4 regions of the Mesorhizobium sp. B3-2-1 genome follow, and region 4 is predicted to be linked to each of the others. Evidence: riboswitches for the same ligand, from Rfam matches in the RefSeq annotation. Region 4 holds a riboswitch; each other region holds the start of a gene.

Region 1 (4,444 bases), on a different contig from region 4:
CGCCGGCCCTTCAGCGCCGCTACCACCTTGTCGAGATCGAGATAATCGTAGCGCAGCGCGATGTTGAGTTCGTCGAGCACGACAAGGCTGATCGAGGGATCGTCGATCAATTCCCGCGCTTTGGCCCAGGCAGCCTCGGCGGCCGCGATGTCGCGCTTCAAATCCTGCGTCTCCCAGGTGAAACCCTCGCCCATGGCGTGCCAGACGACCCGGTCGCCAAAGGCGGCGAAAGCGTCCTTCTCGCCTGTGTGCCATCTGCCCTTGATGAACTGCACGACACCGACGCGCTTGCCGTAGCCGAGCATTCTAAGCGCCAGCCCGAAGGCGGCCGTGGTCTTGCCCTTGCCGGGACCGGTGTTGACGATCAGCAACCCCTTCTCGATCGTCTTGCCAGCAACCTCGGCGTCCTGCACCGCCTTGCGCTTGGCCATTTTGGCGCGATGGCGTTCTTCATCCTTGTCGTCGATGTCAGTCATTTCACTTCACCTTGAGCGGTAGCCCCGCCACCATCAGCAGCACCGTGTCGGCGACCGCGGCGACCCGCTGGTTGAGCCGGCCGGCGTCGTCGCGAAAACGCCGCGCCAGCGCATTGTCGGGCACGATACCTTGCCCGACCTCGTTCGATACCACGATCCATGGTCCGCGCGGCCGCGACAGCACGTAGGCCAGCCGTCGGCACGCCGCGTCCACGTCGTGGTCGGCCAGCATGTGATTGGTCAGCCACAGCGTCAGGCAGTCGACAAGCACCGGCTGATCATCCGGCAAGGCTTCCAGCGCTTCGGCAAGGTCGAGTGGCGCATCGATGGTCGACCACCCTTCGCCGCGCCGCGAGCGGTGCAACGCGATGCGCTCGCGCATCTCGTCGTCATAGGCTTGCGCCGTGGCGATATAGGCCCATGGCGAGGGCAATGCCGCCACCAGGGTTTCGGCGTGCGCGCTCTTGCCGGAGCGCGCGCCACCGATGATGAAGGTCAGCTTGCGGCGATCAGGCAAAGCTGTCGCGCAGGCTGGTCGCCGTGCCGGTGAAGCGTCTGCGCACCACGCCGACGACGGCGCCGAGCACCAGCCAGAACACCAGATTGGTCACCGTCACCGCCACCACGAACTGGTGGTGCAGGCCTTCCGGGATCGGTGTTTCGAAACTGTCGGGCTGCGGCGCGCCGACGATATGCGGGGCGACGATCAGCAAGACGGCGAGAATGGTCAACGGCAGCGATCTGCGAAACACGATCAGGCCAAGGCCGATGGCGGTCGCCGCCGCCGTTGCCGTCCACCAGATCTGACGCGGAAGAAGATCGGCCGCCGGCATTGCCGGCAGTTCCGGCTGCAGGCCGAGGCCAGGCGCCAGCGTGAACACGGCAAAGCCGGCCAGCCCCCAGAACACGCCCTGGCGCCAATTGCCGATGCCGCCGGCAAACTCGGAAACCGCGACCAGGACCAGCGCGAAACCGATGCCGGTGACGATATTGGCAACCACGCTGAAGGCGAAACGCTCGAAACCGTCGGCCGGCGCCCAGGCTTCGTCTTCCTCCGCCGGCGTCTTGGCTTCGACGGCTGCTGGCGCGGCAGAACTCATCGCATTCCCAGCGGGCGCGACCGTGCTTACGGCGCTGGTATCGGTTGCGGCGGGTGCCGCGCCATGGTCGTGGTGATGGCCGCCGCCGGCCTTTTCGTAGACCTCCGCCTTGAGGATCAGCGGCACTGTCGCATAGGCCTGCATGCAGGCGAGAACGACACCGGCCACGAGCCCCGCGATCGCCGCGACGAACACGACGTTGCGAAACAGATTCATGATGTCAGATCCTCGTCAGTGGCAGGGAAACGCCATCGAGTGGCGATAGTCGTGGGCGGCATTGTGGACCGCATCGATATGCGAGAAACCGACAAAGCCGACGACGAAGATGCCGAGCAGCGCCGCGAGCGCGAGCTGCATGAGGCGCGACTGCGAGGAGACGGAGGCGCCGAGGGAGACGGAAGCGGTAGTCATGTCTTGTCCTTTCGCCCTCCACCCGAGGGCATCGAAGTCAGTTTCCTGTCGCCGGCAGGTCTCCTGGCTCGCGGATAAGCGCCCTTCCCCACCTTCCCGAAGGAAAACCTTCAGTGGCATATGGAGAGGACTACCGCACACAGTTGCGGGGGCAGCCACGGCATTAGACAGGAATTCCTGTCCGCACCGCATTCCCTCTTGGCTCCAAAAAGGAACCGACGACGCTGGTGACTATAGGGAAATTCGCCGCGCGCGGCAAACCAAATTCCGACAGCCGCCAGCGCAGGAGCGTCGTATCGGCAAAGCCGCTCCCATCCCGTCCTGATTGACAAACTCCATGGCCGGGTGTCGGCTGGCAACCCGCACAGGAAGCCAGCCATGCAGCCCGATGCCAGCGAGCGCGAGCCCTATAACGGCCTGACCCGAAGCGAGCCGTCGCTGCCCTCATCGGCCTATTGGGACCAGGAGAACTATCAGCGTGATCTCGACGCCATCTGGTACAGAGACTGGCTGCTCGTCTGCCGCGAGGCCGACCTTGCCCAGCCTTTGGCATTCCGCACCTTCCGCGTCGGTACGCAGGAAATTCTTGTCCTGCGCGACGAGACCGGTGCGTTGCGTGCCTTCCACAACACGTGCCGGCATCGCGGCTCGCAGCTTTGCCAGGAAAGCGAAGGACGGCTGAAGGCGCGGCTGATCACCTGCCCGTATCATGCCTGGTCCTATTCGCTGCGCGGCGACCTTGTGCGCGTGCCATCGAAGTCGCTGCCTGATGGCTTCGACAAGGCCGATTATCCGCTTTATCGCGTCGCACTCTCGGTGTGGCGGGGCTTCGTCTTCGTCAATCTTGCTGAAGATGCCGCCGGCTCGGCGCAGTCATCCTTCGACCCGGCCTCCGGCGACCTCGGCAACTGGCCGCTGGACACGCTGGTGTCGGGCCATGTGCTGCGCAAGGTCATGAACTGCAACTGGAAGATTTTCTGGGAGAACTTCAACGAGTGCCTGCACTGCCCGGGCGTCCACAAGGACCTGTCGCGGCTTGTGCCCATCTATGGCCGCGGTCTGATGAGCCGGCATGACGATCCCGAATGGGCGCGCCATGCCGCCAATGATGCGCCGGAGTTTTCCGGAGGCCTGCGCGCCGGGGCTGAAACATGGTCGCGTGACGGGCAGACGCATGGGCCGGTCTTCCCGGGCTTGACGCAGGCGGAACGCACCGCCGGCCAGACTTACGCCAGCAGCCTGCCCTCGATGTTCATCGTCGGCCATGTCGACTATGTCAGGACCGTGCGGCTGGTGCCGCTGGGTCCGGAACAGACCGAATTGACCGCTGAATGGCTGTTCGCGCCCGAGGCGCTCGCCGAGACCGATATCGACAACATCGTCGCCTTCGGCACGCAGGTGCTGGAGGAGGATGCCGCGATCTGCGAGGTCAACCAGAAAGGCCTGCGCTCGATGCGTCATACAGCCGGCGTGCTGATGCCCGAGGAGTACGACTTGCATCGTTTCCACAATTGGGTACGCGAGCGCCATACGGCGCTTTCGCCCTGATTTTTACAGAGACTTCGGCAGGTAGTGCCACGTCATGAAGCCGCAAAACGCCGCCAGCAGGCCGAGCGTGACGAACACCGATCCCAGTCCGAAGAAGGCCAGTACCACCGAATAGACCAGCGGCGGCGTCAGTTCGGAAAAGTCGAGATAGGTGCGGTAGACCGCCGCCATCTGCGCGCGCTCATAGGAGCGCACCGAGCGCATGAAGGCGGTCGAACCCAGCGCATCGAGTGCGATGGTGAAGAAGGCGCCGCACAACAGGAAGGCGCCGGTGAGCAGCGGTACGGTTTCGCCCACGGCACCGGCGGCCAGCAGCGTCGCCGACATGGCGAAATAGGCAAATGTCATGGTCCGGCGGCCGCCAAAGCGCTTTCCCGCCTTGCCCCAGAAGATCGCCATGAACAGCAGCGCATTGCCGGCCGAGACCAGCAGGCCGCCCGCCAGTTCACCCTCGCCGGTGATCACCATGAACAGCGGTCCATAGACGAAGAACGTCGTCCAGAAGCAGGATCGGCCGAAGGCGATCAGCCAGGCGAGCCTGAGCCTCGGCTGTGCCACGAAGCGGCCGATATTGGCGAGCGGATTGGCCGGCCGCGTCTTGCCGGGGCGGATCGACGGGTTGTCGCCCAGCCGGTACGTCCAGAACAGCGCCAGCAAGGCCATGGCGAAAACCGCCACCGCGCCATGCGCGGCGTAGATGCCGAAATGCGCGTAAAGGAAGATGCCGAGCGTCGGCCCGCCCGTCCAGGCGACCATCGACCACGCCATGCGCAGCGATTCGGCTTGCATGAAGTCGGTCTTGCGGATGTGGTCCATGATGTAGAGGTTGAGCGTGATCGAAAGCGCACTGGCACCCATCACCCGGCACAGCATGCCGGCCAGTTGCCCGGCGAGCGTGTGCGTGACGAA
Region 2 (4,444 bases), on a different contig from region 4:
CAAGGCGCGGCGCACCTCGAAGCCGCCAATATCCTTGGCGTTCGGGATGACCATCAGCTCGATCTGGTCGCTGGCGAAGGCATCGCCGGCCTCAGGGTCTTTCCCCGGGAAGAAGCTCATGAACTCTCCTGGTCAGCGGTCAGTGGGCGCTTTGGGCATATCAGGCGAACCGGATCGCCGCCTTTGCTCTTAGTTTAGCCGCCACCTCTTCGCGATTGCGCGGATGCTGGTGGGTTTCGAGCGAATCGAGAAGCTCGCGTGCCGATGCCGCGATGGCGTCGACCGCGTGATCAAATGCATGCTGGTTCTTGGCGGAAGGCCGCGTCGTACCGCTCAGCTTGCGGACAAACTGGAGTGCCGCGTCGCGGACTTCGTCATTGGTTGCCGGCGGATCAAAATTGAACAGGGTCTTGATGTTTCTGCACATCGCTTCCGTATCTCCTCTTGTCCGTTTCAATCGGGACGAACTGTATCCTCGATCATGATCGTGTCCAAAAATCGGTAAAGCTGCTCGGCTCCCTAGTCCGCGTCGAGCGGCTCGGTTCCAACCGGCTTGCCGTCGCGCGACAGCCTGATCTTCTCGACCTTGTCCTCAGCGGCCTTCAGCAACCGGTCGCAATGCATCTTCAGCGCCTCGCCGCGCTCGTAGATCCGGATCGACTGGTCGAGCGGCACGTCGCCACGCTCCAGATCATCGACGATCTTCTCCAGAGCGTCGAGTGCCTGTTCGAAGCTCATCGCCTTGACGTCTTCGTTGATCTCACCAGTCATCATTCATCCTTTCATCAGTCGCCCGACATGGGCGGCGACCGAAAATGCCAATCCCTGCAGATCGTAGCCGCCCTCGAGCAGGCTGACGAGCCGGTTGCCGCCATGGCGTGCGGCGCGCTGCATCAGCTGGCCGGTCGCCCAGTCGAAATCGTCCTCGGTCAGATTGATTTCCGCCAGCGGGTCGCGATGGTGCGCGTCGAAGCCAGCCGAAATGATGATCAGGTCGGGCGCGAAATTGTCGAGTGCCGGCAGCACGCGCGACAGGAAGGCATCGCGAAACACCTCGCTGCCGGTCTGCGGCGCCAGCGGCGCGTTGACGATGTTGCCGGCGCCGGTCTCGCTCTTCGCGCCGGTGCCGGGATAGAGCGGCATCTGGTGCGTCGAGCAATAGAGCACCGAGGGATCGTCCCAGAAAATATCCTGCGTGCCGTTGCCGTGATGCACGTCCCAGTCGACGACGGCGACACGCTCGGCGCCATGCTTCTTCTGTGCATAGCGGGCAGCGATTGCCGCCGTATTGAAGAAGCAGAAGCCCATGGCCGTGGTCTTTTCCGCATGGTGCCCAGGTGGCCGGGCGGCGACGAAAACATTGTCGGCGCGGCCCGCAAAGACGTCGTCGACGGCGGCGTTGGCGGCGCCGATCGCCGTGGTCGCGGCCTGCCAGCTCTTCGGGCTGGCGGTGGTGTCGGCATCGATGCGGGCAATGCCTTCGTCGGGGATGGCGGCGCGGACACGCGCGACGAAATCGGCGGGATGCGCGTAAAGGATGGTCGCCTCGTCGCCTTGCGGTGCCTCGACGCGGTCGAGCGCGGCGAAAGCTTCGTCGTCGAGCACACGTTCGATGGCGCGCAGGCGGTCGGGCCGCTCGGGGTGACCGGGCGGGGTGATGTGTTCGAGAAAGATCGGGTGCGTGTAGAGACGAGTGGCCATGTCCCTCTATCTAGTGCCCCGGCGCGGCGATGGCCATGCGTTGCGGCCTGATCGCTGGGGAAAATCGAACCTGCGTCCATTCATGTCGCTGCGGGCATTGGCGTCGCCGGCCATTCGGCGTAAGACTGCTGCTACTGCCTGGTGCCCGCGAAAGCGGGAGAATCGGGAACACGGTTTGATACCGTGGCGTGCCCAACGCTGTGAGGGGGACTGCGCCGGTAAGTGCCACTGTCGATGACGGGAAGGCACCGGACGTGGGTTGATTCCGAGCCAGAAGACCGGCCTGGCAGGCATCGTCATCCGCATGGTCAGGCGGATGATATCAGAGCGGCGTGCGCCTTCTTGGACGCACAAAGTACGCTCTGAGAATTTGAACTGCTGCAATCGCAAGGGGACAAGCGATGCCGGAAGACATGACCGCTGCAATGGGCGATGGATTTGACCAGATTGCGCGCGACGCGGTTTACCGCGCCATGTTCACGCGGCGCGACGTGCGTAGCCATTTTACATCGGAGACGATCGACGACGAGGTGCTCGCGCGGCTGCTGCTTGCCGCCCATCACGCGCCGTCGGTCGGCTTCATGCAGCCCTGGAATTTCATCGTCATTCGCGATGCCGCGCGACGGGGGGAGGTGCGCGACCTGTTCTTGGCCGCCCGCGAACAGGAACTGCCGGCAATCGAGGCAGACCGGCGGGCGCTCTACCGCAAGCTCAAGCTCGAAGGCATCTGCGAAAGCGCGCTGAACATCTGCATCACCTGCGACCGCGAGCGCTCGAAAGGCTCGCCGCTAGGGCGCTGGCACAATCCGGAAATGGATCTCTACAGCACGGTCTGCGCGGTGCAGAATTTCTGGCTGGCGGCACGCGCCGAGGGCGTTGGAGTCGGCTGGGTCAGCATCATCGAGACGCAAGCGCTGAAAAGCCTGCTATCCATCCCCGGCCACGTGACGCCGATCGCCTATCTCTGCGTTGGCCGTGTTTCCGAGTTCGCGCCCAAACCCGACCTCGAAACGCATGGCTGGGGCCGACGGCTGCCGCTGCCCGACCTGATCATGAGCGAGACGTTTTGCGGCCAGGGTGAGGCCTCGCTCAAATCCACGGTGGCCCGCCTCAACACCGTCGCCGCTGCGCCGGCAAACCCCGCCGATCAGCGCGTCGCGCCGGCCGTACCCCAGCGCGAACCGTCGAAGGTGGAGAGCGCCTTGTCCTTGAGTTCCCGGAACTTTGACGAGGCTTCGGCGAGCCGGGCGTCCCAGGCGGCATCGGGGACCTGGCCCTCGATGGTCTTGAAATAGACCTGCATCAGGCAGGCAATGGCGAACGGCTCGATGAAGGCCGCCTTGAAAGCCCAGGCAAAGACGATGGCCAGAACGAAGGCCCAACCGGCGAGCTGACCGGGCATGACGTAAAGAATAGCGGCTGCCGGCGCCAGCATCAGCAGGAAGATGACGAAGGAGACGCTCCACATGATCACCGCCAGCCAGATGGCGTTCTTGACCATGGTCTTGCCGTTCTGGGCGTAGAGCACGATGCCTTGCCGCGCGGTCTCGAAGGGCGAGGACGAATTGATGCGGATGTTGTAGCCGAGAATGATCTCATCGACATAGGTCAGCGACAGGCGGATCACCGTGTTGAGGAACGAGACCAGGCCGCTCAGGCCCGGAATGGGCAGGAAAGCCGCGATGCCGCCGAGCAGGCCGGTGATGGCGCGGATAGCGCCCTTGACTAGTTGGTCGACGACGAAAAGGATGTTCGCCTCGGCAAAACGCTCGGTCACAATCTCTCTTGCGTAGGCGATCTGGTTCTGGCCGTCGGGAACGTCATGGCCGTCGATCAGATGAACCATGACGGCGATGTGACCCGCCTTGACGACGTAAAGGATATATTCGCGGATCCAATAGACGGCGATCGAGACGAGGCCGAAACCGACCACGCCACCCCACATGGCGATGGACAACGGTCCATCAGGATCGGTGGAGATATGGCCGATGCCATAGCCGACGGAGGCGCCCGTGCCGGTGGCCATGATGTAGGCCAGCGTGATGCCGAAATAGACGATCATGCGAAAGACAATGAAGGGCCAGGTCCGCATCATGATGGACACCGACCTGCCGATATCGAAATCCCACATGCCCGAATCTCCCCTCAGAGATGGCTGTGGAGGATGCGCTCAAACCGGCTATTGTCAATTGCAGGCGGCGGCGGGAGGCGCCACGGTGGCTCAGTTTGGCCGCGCTTCCGGCTTCTCGAGCAGGCCTTCAAGCAATTGCTTGAAGGCTGCCACCACCTTCCTCGACGTCGCTTCGGGATCGTTCGAGTTGGCGATCCGCTGCGCGGCCTGGCTGCTCGCCCCATTGATCAGCCGCGCCGCGGTCTCGGGATCGAGGCCCGGCACGACCATCCCCTCCTCTTGCAGCACGGTCAGATGATCGGTCATTGAACCGACGCAGGCATTGGCATTCGACCACTGTGCCGGATCGCCCAGCACCGCCGGACCGTCCCGGAACATGATGCGCTGGATTTCCGGCTCGAGCGCCATCTCGATATAGGTGGTGCATTCGTCGACGAAATGCTGCCAGCGGGTCGGCGCCCTCGACGCGACCTCGTTCACCCGCGCCGCCATTTCAGCATCGATTTGCGCGACAACCGCCTCGAGCAGTCCCTTCTTGTCGCCGAAGTGATGATAGAGGGCGCCGCGCGTCAGTCCGGCCGACGCGGTGAAATCGTCCATCGACGCTTCGGC
Region 3 (4,444 bases), on a different contig from region 4:
ATTCCAGACTGATAGTAACCGGCCTTCGGCACGCTGACCGGACTGGCGACTGATGTATCCTGTCCGGCCAAGCCCGCCAGCCTGTGCACCAGCGCGTTCATATTGGCCGGGCCGCCCTCGCGGAAATAGCCGAGCAGGCCGTCGAGTTCGGCGCGGGGCAGCGTCGAGGCTTCGATCAGCCTGAGATCCTCGTCATGGCTTTCACCGGGAAGCAGCGCCAGTCTTATGCCGCGTTCGCGGGCAATTGCCGCCAGTTGGTCGCAGCCATAGCGCCACCAGTCGTAACCGCCGAGGATACGCACCAGGACGACCTTGGCGTGGCGGGCGACGCTGTCGACCCAGAGGTCGACCGACATGGGATGGCGCAGGTCGCGCAGTGCCGCCAGCCGCATCGAGGGCAGGCGATCGGCGTCGGCCTTCCATGCCGCCGCCAGCCCGGCGAGGTCGCTGTCGGTGAAGGATAGAGCCACGATATCCGCCGGCGTCTGCCTGAGATCGACAGGCTCGGCGAGGTCGTCGAGCGAGGCGGAGGTCGTGGTGAGGATGTGCATCGCGCCCGTGCCCGAAAATCAGCCGGCGAGTATGCGTTCGATCGCCGGCCGGTTCAGCCCCTTGAGGCCGATGACGACCAGGCGCGAACGACGGTCGTCCCCGGCGGTCCAGGCGCGGTCATAGTAGTGATTGACGCGCGGGCCGACGGCCTGCAGCAGGAGCCGCATCGGCTTGCCGCCGACCTCGACGAAGCCTTTCACCCGCAACACGTTCTCCTGTTCGGCGGCCGCGGCGACGCGCTTTGCCAGCTCGTCGGGATTGGCGATCGAGGGAATGTCGACGATGAACGTGTCGAAGTCGTCATGCTCGTGGTCGAATGCGCCGTCGTGATGGGATTTGCGGTTCTCGATATCGTCCTCGACGGCGAGCCCGAGGCCGAGCAGCACCGAGGGATCGACCTTGCCATGAGACGTCGGCACGATCTTCACGGCGCGGGCGGCGTGTTCGCCGATGATGCTGTTAGCGCGGGCCGAGCCGTCGGCGTCCATCAGGTCGCTCTTCGACAGGATGATCAGATCGGCGCAGGCGATCTGGTCCTCGAACACTTCCTCGACCGGATCATCATGGTCGAGGCTTTCATCCCCGGCGCGCTGCGCCTGCAGGGCTTCCATGTCGTTGGCAACCCGGCCTTCGGCAAGTGCGGGACCGTCGACCACGGCGATGACGCCATCGACGGTCACGCGGCTCTTCACCGACGGCCACTGGAAAGCCTGGACCAGCGGCTTGGGCAGAGCGAGGCCCGAGGTTTCGATCAGGATATGGTCGACCTTCGGCGTCAGGCACAGGATCTGGTCGAGCGCCGGCACGAAATCGTCGGCGACGGTGCAGCAGATGCAGCCATTGGCCAGTTCGACGATGTTTTCCTCGGGGCAGGTGTCGATGCCGCAGCCCTTGAGGATTTCGCCGTCGATGCCGATGTCGCCGAACTCGTTGACGATGATGGCAATCCGTTTGCCGCCGGCGTTTTCCAGAAGATGGCGGACAAGGGTCGTCTTGCCGGCGCCGAGGAAGCCGGTGACGACGGTGCAGGGAACGCGGGAAACGGATGCGGTCATATCAGTCTTTCAGCATGTCGAGGGGAGGGATGCGGGCAACGAGGCCGCGTTTGAGGCTATCGGGCCTGCCCCGCCAGGGAATGAGGCCGTCGCTGGAGGTGGCGAAGAGTTTCGCGCCGGTGACGAGATCGGCACCGCTGGTCGGGGTCAGATCGCCAAACACATAGCTCCAGCATCCGTCGCGCAGGATCGCGGCGCTCAGCCGGCGCTTGCAATTGCCGAGGCATTCGACGGTGCGGATGCGGATGTTGTCGCCCGAGGCGGCTTGGCGCGTATCTTCAGCCAAAAGTTCGCCGGCCCGGGGATGAGCATCGGAGCCGGTCTCGTCGCGACAGGAGGCGCAGACGATGACAGTGATGCCGGCCAGGGAATCATCCCCGCCGGACGAAATGTCCGTTGTTTCAGCCGAAAAACTGCCGTCGCGATCCAAATCAGGCTCCTTGCCCGGAAAACCCGCCGGACGATCGGATACTTGCATTCCAGACGGCAGGTCTCCTGGCTCGCGGGTCATCGCCTTGGGTAGCCGCCTTCCCGGGACAATCCCAGTGGCTTTCGGCCTTGGCTCTTCGCTCACAGTTGCGGGGACAGCCGCGGATTTGGGATTTTCAATCCCGCACCGCATTCCCTCTTGGCTCCTCCCTTTGCCGAGAGGAGACCGTCTGGATTGGATTTAGGCTCTTGCGGGCAGCGGTGTCAACGCGAGCTTACGACACCGCGATGTCGGACAGCGCCGGGCCCAGGTCGCCGGCGGGCGTCACTTCGATGCGTTCGAGGCCAAGCCAGCCCTGCATCTGCTTCAATTCCTCGGAGAGCTGAGCGGCGGTTTCGGGCGGTGCGCCGGGCTCGGCGTAGGCGGCATGGACACGCAGGACACTTGCCGGCCGGTCGGCCTTGAGGTCGACGCGCGCCACGATCCTGTCGCCGAGCAGGAAGGGCAGGACATAGTAGCCATATTGGCGCTTGTCGGCCGGGGTGTAGATCTCGATACGGTAGTGGAAATCGAACAGCCGCTCGCTGCGCGAGCGCTCGAAGACGACCGGATCGAACGGCGCCAGCAGGGCGCGGGCCTCGATCTTGCGTGGCAAGCGCGCGCCCCTATGGAGGTAAGCCGGCTTGTCCCAGCCCTCGACACGGACCGGCAGCAACTCGCCGGTCTCGACCAGTTCCTCCAGGCGGCCTTTCATGTCGGCGGGGGAGAGTCGAAAATAATCGCGCAGGTCGCCCGATGTCGCCACGCCATGGGCGCGGGCGGAGATGCGCAGCAATTCGCGATGTGCATCCTCGGCGGTCGGTACCGGCAGGTCGAGGATCGCCTGCGGCAGCACGCGCTCCGGCAGGTCGTAGAAGCGCTCGAAGCCGCGCCGGTGCGCGGTGGTGATGCGCCCGGCCCAGAACAGCCATTCGAAGGCGTGCTTGGCGTGGCTCCAGCCCCACCAGCCGCCGGAGCCTTTCTGGCCTTCCAGCGCGGAAGCGGCGATCGGGCCGCGTGCCACGACCTCGCGGTAGATCTCTTCTATATAGGGGGCGTGCTCGCGGCCCCATTTGGCCAGCCCCAGATACATTTCATCGCCTTGCTCGGCGCGCCGCATGCGCCAGCGCATCAGCGGGTAGGTCTCGACGGGCAGGAACGAGGCCTCGTGCGCCCAGTATTCGAACACAGTGCGCTTTCGCGTCACGGCGGCATTGTCGAGCAAAGCGAGGGGATAGGGGCCAAGACGCGAATAGAGGGGCATGTAATGGGCGCGAACCACCGCACTGACGGAATCGATCTGCAGCAGGCCGGTGCGAGACAGAACGCGGGCGAAGTGGCGGCGGTCGGGCGTGCCGGCGGGGCGGGGATCGAGAAATCCCTGAGCGGCGAGCGCGATGCGCCGGGCGGCGGCAAGCGAGATCTTTTCCTTCATGCGGATGCGTCTCTGGTGGACCTGTCTGGCGTTGCGGGGGGTGATTCCTGTCCATGCTAGCAGGGTTTTGGCGGCAACCTTGTCAGGAGAGAAAAGTGGAGTAAAAGACGAAGGAAATCAAACAGGAGCATATGGGACCAGTTTCTCCCGGATTGCCGTCCAGCTCGGTGTTTTGAACAAGGTTTGACTTGCTTCGCTGGAAGTGCTGCGCTAACCCTCGCCGCGTTGCAGCATAGGCTCCTTAAAACGGTTCAGCGGTTAATCTGTCACGCTTCCGCATTAAGGTCCGGTGCTGTAATCAACGTGGATTGGCGCCAACGGAAAGCCGCTGCATGAACGCACTCCTCAGTTCGTACCTGCCCATCGTCCTGTTTATCGGCGTGGCGCTGGTGGTCGGCCTGGCGCTGCTCGCGGCGCCGTTCCTGGTAGCCTACCGAAACCCGGATCCCGAGAAGCTGTCCGCCTATGAATGCGGATTCAACTCGTTCGACGACGCCCGCATGAAGTTCGACATCCGTTTCTACCTGGTGTCGATCCTGTTCATCATCTTCGATCTCGAAGTAGCCTTCCTGTTTCCCTGGGCGGTGTCCTTCTCGAAGATCGGCATGCTCGGTTTCTGGTCGATGATGGTGTTTTTGGCAGTGCTGACAATCGGCTTTGCCTATGAATGGAAAAAAGGAGCGCTGGAATGGGATTGAACGACAGTTCAGGCACCCTCGTCGCGCCAAAGCCCAAGGGTATCATCGACCCCAACACCGGCAAGCCGGTGGGGCAGGACGATCCCTTCTTCCTCGAAATCAACAACGAGCTTGCCGACAAGGGTTTTCTGGTCACCTCGACCGAGGCGCTGATCACCTGGGCGCGCAGCGGCTCGCTGATGTTCATGACCTTCGGCCTGGCGTGCTGCGCGGTCGAGATGATCCACACCTCGAT
Region 4 (4,444 bases):
CGCGTCTGCTCCAGGCGCTCGGCCGGTTTCCGCGCAAGGGCTGCTATCTCTATAGCGGCAAATGGATGGCCGAACCGGTGTTTCCCGAAGGCATGGAGACGAACGGTCTGCTTGGCCTGTCCTCCAACCAGCAATTCATGTCCCTGCCCGCCGAGGCCGTCGTCAGGCCGGGCGACTACGCATTCCTGCGGCCGACGCAGAGCGAAGCCGTGCTGCAGCAGCTCGGGCCGATCGCGGTGCTTTCCGGTGGCAGGATCGTCGACCGCTGGCCGGTGCTGCCGATGGGGTGATGGCTGTCGTCTCGGCGTCGCCATTGGCGCCTGCATCTGCAATGTCGTCATTCCAGGGTCTGCGCGCGTCGCTGCGCTCCCTGCTCCGCACAAGAATGACGAAGTTGTGAGGCGCCTCGTTGCAACGATTTTATTGACTCAGTCAACTAAATGACTGATCCTGTCCAGGACAGGAGGAACCCCCATGACGATCCACGACCACCCCGGCAAGGAACGCATCGACGCGGTGCGCGCGTTCAACCGCTTCTACACCCGCCAGATCGGTGTGCTCGACGAAGGCTGGCTGAAAAGCACCTTTTCGCTTACCGAGGCGCGGGTGCTCTATGAGCTTGCCCATCGCGACGGGCTCGTCGCCAGCGACCTGGTGCGCGATCTCGGCCTTGACCCCGGCTATGTCAGCCGTTTGCTCAAAAAATTCGAGGAGCGCGGTCTGGTCGAGCGCGAAGCCACCGAGGCGGACGCGCGCCGCGCCTCGATCGCGCTGACGCCAGCGGGTAGGGAAGCCTTCGCGCCGCTCAACCAGGATTCGCACGACCAGGTGCGCGCGCTACTCGGTCGCCTGGCGCCCGTCGATCAGGATCGGCTGGTCAAGGCCATGCGCATCGTCCAGGACCTGCTCGGCGACAGACCCGAACCCAAGGTGCCTTACATCCTGCGGCCGCTGCAGGTTGGCGACATCGGCTGGGTCACGCGCCGCCAGGGCATGCTCTACGCCCAGGACTATGGTTGGGACGAAACCTACGAGGCACTGGTGGCTGAGATCCTCGGCGAGTTCGTCAAGAATTTCGATCCGAAATGGGAGCGCGGCTGGATCGCCGAGCGGGAAGGTGAGGTCGTCGGCTCGGTCTTCGTCGTGCGCAAGTCGGATCAGGTGGCCAAGCTGCGGCTGCTCTATGTCGAACCTTCGGCGCGCCGCCTCGGCATCGGCAAGCGCCTGGTCGAGGAATGCATCGGCTTCGCCCGCGCCAGGGGATACAAGACGCTGACCTTATGGACCAACGACATTCTGACCGCCGCCCGGCACATCTACCAGGCGGCCGGTTTCAAGCTGATCGAGGAAGAGCCCCACCATTCCTTCGGCAAGGATCTGGTCGGACAGAACTGGGATCTGGACCTGTAGCGGCGCGTCATGCCTTGACCCGCACCCAGATCTCCAGCCCGCCATTACCGGTGCGGCCATCGAATTCGGGCCCATAGCGCTCGAATTCCGACGCGTAGGCGATTTCATGGCCGGAGGCGGGAAGCCAGCCGTTCCAGATCGTGTCGATCGTGCGCCGATGAAAAAACGGCAACGGCTGTCAGGCGGCCGGACGCAAAGTCGACGACAGGCTTGCTCTCAGGTCTGTTCTGTTATAACAAAACGAAGCAATCGCCTTGCCTCGCTGTCGCGCGCGGCCTAGGCTGCGACTCGTGATGGTCCCCGAGCCGAAAGGCGAGGGGTGAAAAGGGAACGCGGTGAGACCCCATGGGGTCGAGGCCGCGGCTGCCCCCGCAACTGTAAGCGGTGAGCAAGATCCGGAACGCCACTGGCCGGCAAGGCTGGGAAGGCAGGATTGCGCAGAGACCCGTGAGCCAGGAGACCTGCCATCACTGAGTTGACCGGACGGGGTGTGCCGGGAGGAAACGTGGACATCGGTCTTGTCGGCCGGTCGACCAACATCCTTCCGTCGCCAGTTTTGAAAGTGACGGGAAGTTGGACGGCGCAATCGATCGTATTCAACCCGGCTCCATGCACCAGATCATCGTGTGCACCCTTTGCCGCGACGTGCCGACCGGCGTCAGGTCGGGCGAAGGTTTGTGCGCCGAGTTGCGCTCCCGCCTCTCGGCCCAGCCTGACGTGGCGCATGGTTTCACGGTCGAGGGCGTGGCTTGCATGGCGGGTTGCGCGCGTCCCCTGACAGTGGCTTTCCAGGCGCCAGGCAAGGCAGCCTATCTCTTCGGGTCGATCGACGCGCAGGCCGACGCTGCCGATCTCGTGCGGTTTGCCAGGCTTTACGCTTCGCTTCCGGACGGCTGGTGCAATTCCGGACAACGTCCGCCGGGCCTGGCCGGCAAGACGCTGGCCCGCATCCCGGGAGCCGGCAAGCTGGCGGATGGCAATCGATGACAACGCCGCTTCTCGATGCGCGCGACCTGGGCGCGACGGCGAATGGCCGGCATCTGGTCCATGCCGTCAGCCTGTCGGTGACATCCGGCGACCGCCTCGCCATCATTGGTCCCAACGGCGCCGGCAAGACCACGCTGCTGCGCATGTTGTCCGGCATGCTCAGGCCGAGCTTCGGAGAGGTGAAGCTCGGCGGGCGGCGCCTGGATGGGATTTCGCCCGCCGAACGGGCTCTGCATATCGCCGTCGTGGGCCAGACCGACCAGCCGGACCCACGGCTGGCGGTGATCGACTATGTCGAGCTTGGCCGCGTCCCGCATGCCGGCCTGAGGCGCCGCGGCGAGGAACGCGACATTGTCGTGGACGCGCTGCGCCGGACCGGCCTGTTGCCGCTGCTCGGCCGGACCATCGGCTCGCTGTCTGGTGGCGAACGCCAGCGCGCCCAGCTTGCGCGTGCCATCGCGCAGGAGCCCAAGATCCTGTTCCTCGACGAGCCGACCAACCACCTCGACCCGCGCGCCCGCGCGCAACTGCTCGAACTGGTGGCCGGCTTCGGCATGACGGTGATCGCGGTGCTGCACGATCTGACCCTGGTGGCGCCCTTCGCCACCAGGGTCGCGGTGATGAACGAGGCCCGGCTGCAGGCGCTGGCGCCGCCGCACGAGGCGCTGACGCAGCAGTTGATCCGCGAGATTTTCGGCGTCGACGTGTTTCGCCTGCGCCATCCCACCGAGGACCGCGAACTGACGGTGTTCGACCTTCCGAACCGCGCCGCACCGCCGTCCTGATCAAATCCATCCTTATCCGACACGTTCAACCAAGGAGCAAAGTCCGTGAAACGCCTCGCCTTGTCCCTCGTCGTCTCGCTGCTGGCCTCGACAGCCTTTGCCTTCCCCGTCACCGTCGACAGCTGCGGCAAGCAGCTGACCTTCGACGCGCCGCCGAAGCGCGCCGTCATCCATGATCTCAACATGGCCGAGATGGCCTTCGCGCTGAAGCTGCAGCCGTCGATCGTCGGCCTGACCGGTATCACCGGATGGTACAAGGTCGGCCCCGAATTCAAGGCAGAGCAGGGTTCCATTCCCGAACTGGCGCCGAAATATCCGACGCTGGAGAATCTCGTCGCCGCCGAGCCCGATTTCTTCTTCGCCGGCTGGTACTACGGCATGAAGCCCGGCGGCGACGTGACCCCCGACACGCTCGCTCCGCACGGCATCAAGACGCTGGTGCTGACCGAAAGCTGCGTCCATCTCGACAAGAGCCGCCCGGCCGCCTCCATGGACCTGCTCTATGGCGATATCGAAAAGCTGGGCAAGGTCTTCGGCAAGGAGGCAGAAGCGGAGAAGCTTGTCGCCGGCTGGAAGGCGCAACTCGCCGATATCACCGCCAAGGTCGGCAGCGCCAAGGGAACACGCGTGTTCCTGTACGATTCCGGCGAGGACAAGCCCTTTACCGCGGGAAAGTTCGCCATCCCCAGCGCCATGATATCGGCGGCCGGCGGCGACAACATCATGGCCGACATGGAAACGAGCTGGGGCAACACGGACTGGGAGACGGTGGCGGCGCGCAATCCGCAATTCCTCATCCTGCTCGATTATCAGGACGGCGGCGGTTACAGGAAGCTGCTCGATTTCCTGAAGGCGCACCCGGCGATGAAGGAGACGGACGCGGTCAGGAACGAGCGCTTCGTGGCGCTTCGTTATGCCGAACTGACGCCAGGACCGGCGAACATCGAAGCCATCGGCAAGATCGCCAGGGCGATGCATCCGGAAGCGTTCTGATGGATCTTGCCCGAGAGCACAAATCCGGCTCGCTTTCAGGGCACAAAGCCTTCACGCTGGCCATGACGGCGGGCGCGGTGGCGCTCGTCGCTCTCGCGCTGCTGTCGATCGCTTACGGCTCGACGCTGATACCTCTAACCGATGTCGCCGCCGCCCTTGGCCGTGCCATCGGGCTGGATGAGCCCGGGATATCGGGCCCGGTCGGCAAGATCGTCGTCGACTTGCGGCTGCCACGCACGATCCTGGCGATCTATGTCGGCGGCGGGCTG

What was found. Region 4 has a riboswitch for cobalamin ahead of FJW08_RS03855 (DUF1636 family protein). Riboswitches for the same ligand answer to the same signal wherever they lie in the genome.
Region 1: another riboswitch for cobalamin. It lies ahead of FJW08_RS22740 (CbtB domain-containing protein); the one in region 4 lies ahead of FJW08_RS03855 (DUF1636 family protein).
Region 2: another riboswitch for cobalamin. It lies ahead of bluB (5,6-dimethylbenzimidazole synthase); the one in region 4 lies ahead of FJW08_RS03855 (DUF1636 family protein).
Region 3: another riboswitch for cobalamin. It lies ahead of FJW08_RS24960 (DUF1636 family protein); the one in region 4 lies ahead of FJW08_RS03855 (DUF1636 family protein).

The regions. Positions count from the first base shown of each region.
Region 1 is NZ_VFTI01000024.1:31,780-36,223, reverse strand. Features, by position in the region: gene cobO (cob(I)yrinic acid a,c-diamide adenosyltransferase) at 1-476, opposite strand, end outside; gene cobU (bifunctional adenosylcobinamide kinase/adenosylcobinamide-phosphate guanylyltransferase) at 478-993, opposite strand; gene FJW08_RS22745 (CbtA family protein) at 986-1,792, opposite strand; gene FJW08_RS22740 (CbtB domain-containing protein) at 1,808-1,987, opposite strand; cobalamin riboswitch at 2,023-2,222, opposite strand; gene FJW08_RS22735 (aromatic ring-hydroxylating dioxygenase subunit alpha) at 2,366-3,535, shown strand; gene FJW08_RS22730 (MFS transporter) at 3,539-4,444, opposite strand, start outside.
Region 2 is NZ_VFTI01000016.1:48,067-52,510, forward strand. Features, by position in the region: gene FJW08_RS17705 (pirin family protein) at 1-120, opposite strand, end outside; gene FJW08_RS17710 (DUF2277 domain-containing protein) at 161-427, opposite strand; gene FJW08_RS17715 (exodeoxyribonuclease VII small subunit) at 520-771, opposite strand; gene FJW08_RS17720 (histone deacetylase family protein) at 775-1,701, opposite strand; cobalamin riboswitch at 1,824-2,003, shown strand; partial or broken gene bluB (5,6-dimethylbenzimidazole synthase) at 2,175-2,681, shown strand; gene FJW08_RS17730 (hypothetical protein) at 2,849-3,832, opposite strand; gene FJW08_RS17735 (TetR/AcrR family transcriptional regulator) at 3,923-4,444, opposite strand, start outside.
Region 3 is NZ_VFTI01000028.1:56,035-60,478, forward strand. Features, by position in the region: gene FJW08_RS24950 (cobaltochelatase subunit CobN) at 1-551, opposite strand, end outside; gene cobW (cobalamin biosynthesis protein CobW) at 570-1,607, opposite strand; gene FJW08_RS24960 (DUF1636 family protein) at 1,609-2,037, opposite strand; cobalamin riboswitch at 2,075-2,282, opposite strand; gene FJW08_RS24965 (winged helix-turn-helix domain-containing protein) at 2,312-3,511, opposite strand; gene FJW08_RS24970 (NADH-quinone oxidoreductase subunit A) at 3,844-4,209, shown strand; gene FJW08_RS24975 (NADH-quinone oxidoreductase subunit B) at 4,200-4,444, shown strand, end outside.
Region 4 is NZ_VFTI01000003.1:39,763-44,206, forward strand. Features, by position in the region: gene FJW08_RS03840 (DSD1 family PLP-dependent enzyme) at 1-290, shown strand, start outside; gene FJW08_RS03845 (helix-turn-helix domain-containing GNAT family N-acetyltransferase) at 475-1,410, shown strand; partial or broken gene FJW08_RS03850 (AraC family transcriptional regulator) at 1,418-1,567, opposite strand; cobalamin riboswitch at 1,688-1,894, shown strand; gene FJW08_RS03855 (DUF1636 family protein) at 2,020-2,397, shown strand; gene FJW08_RS03860 (ABC transporter ATP-binding protein) at 2,394-3,182, shown strand; gene FJW08_RS03865 (ABC transporter substrate-binding protein) at 3,228-4,175, shown strand; gene FJW08_RS03870 (iron ABC transporter permease) at 4,175-4,444, shown strand, end outside.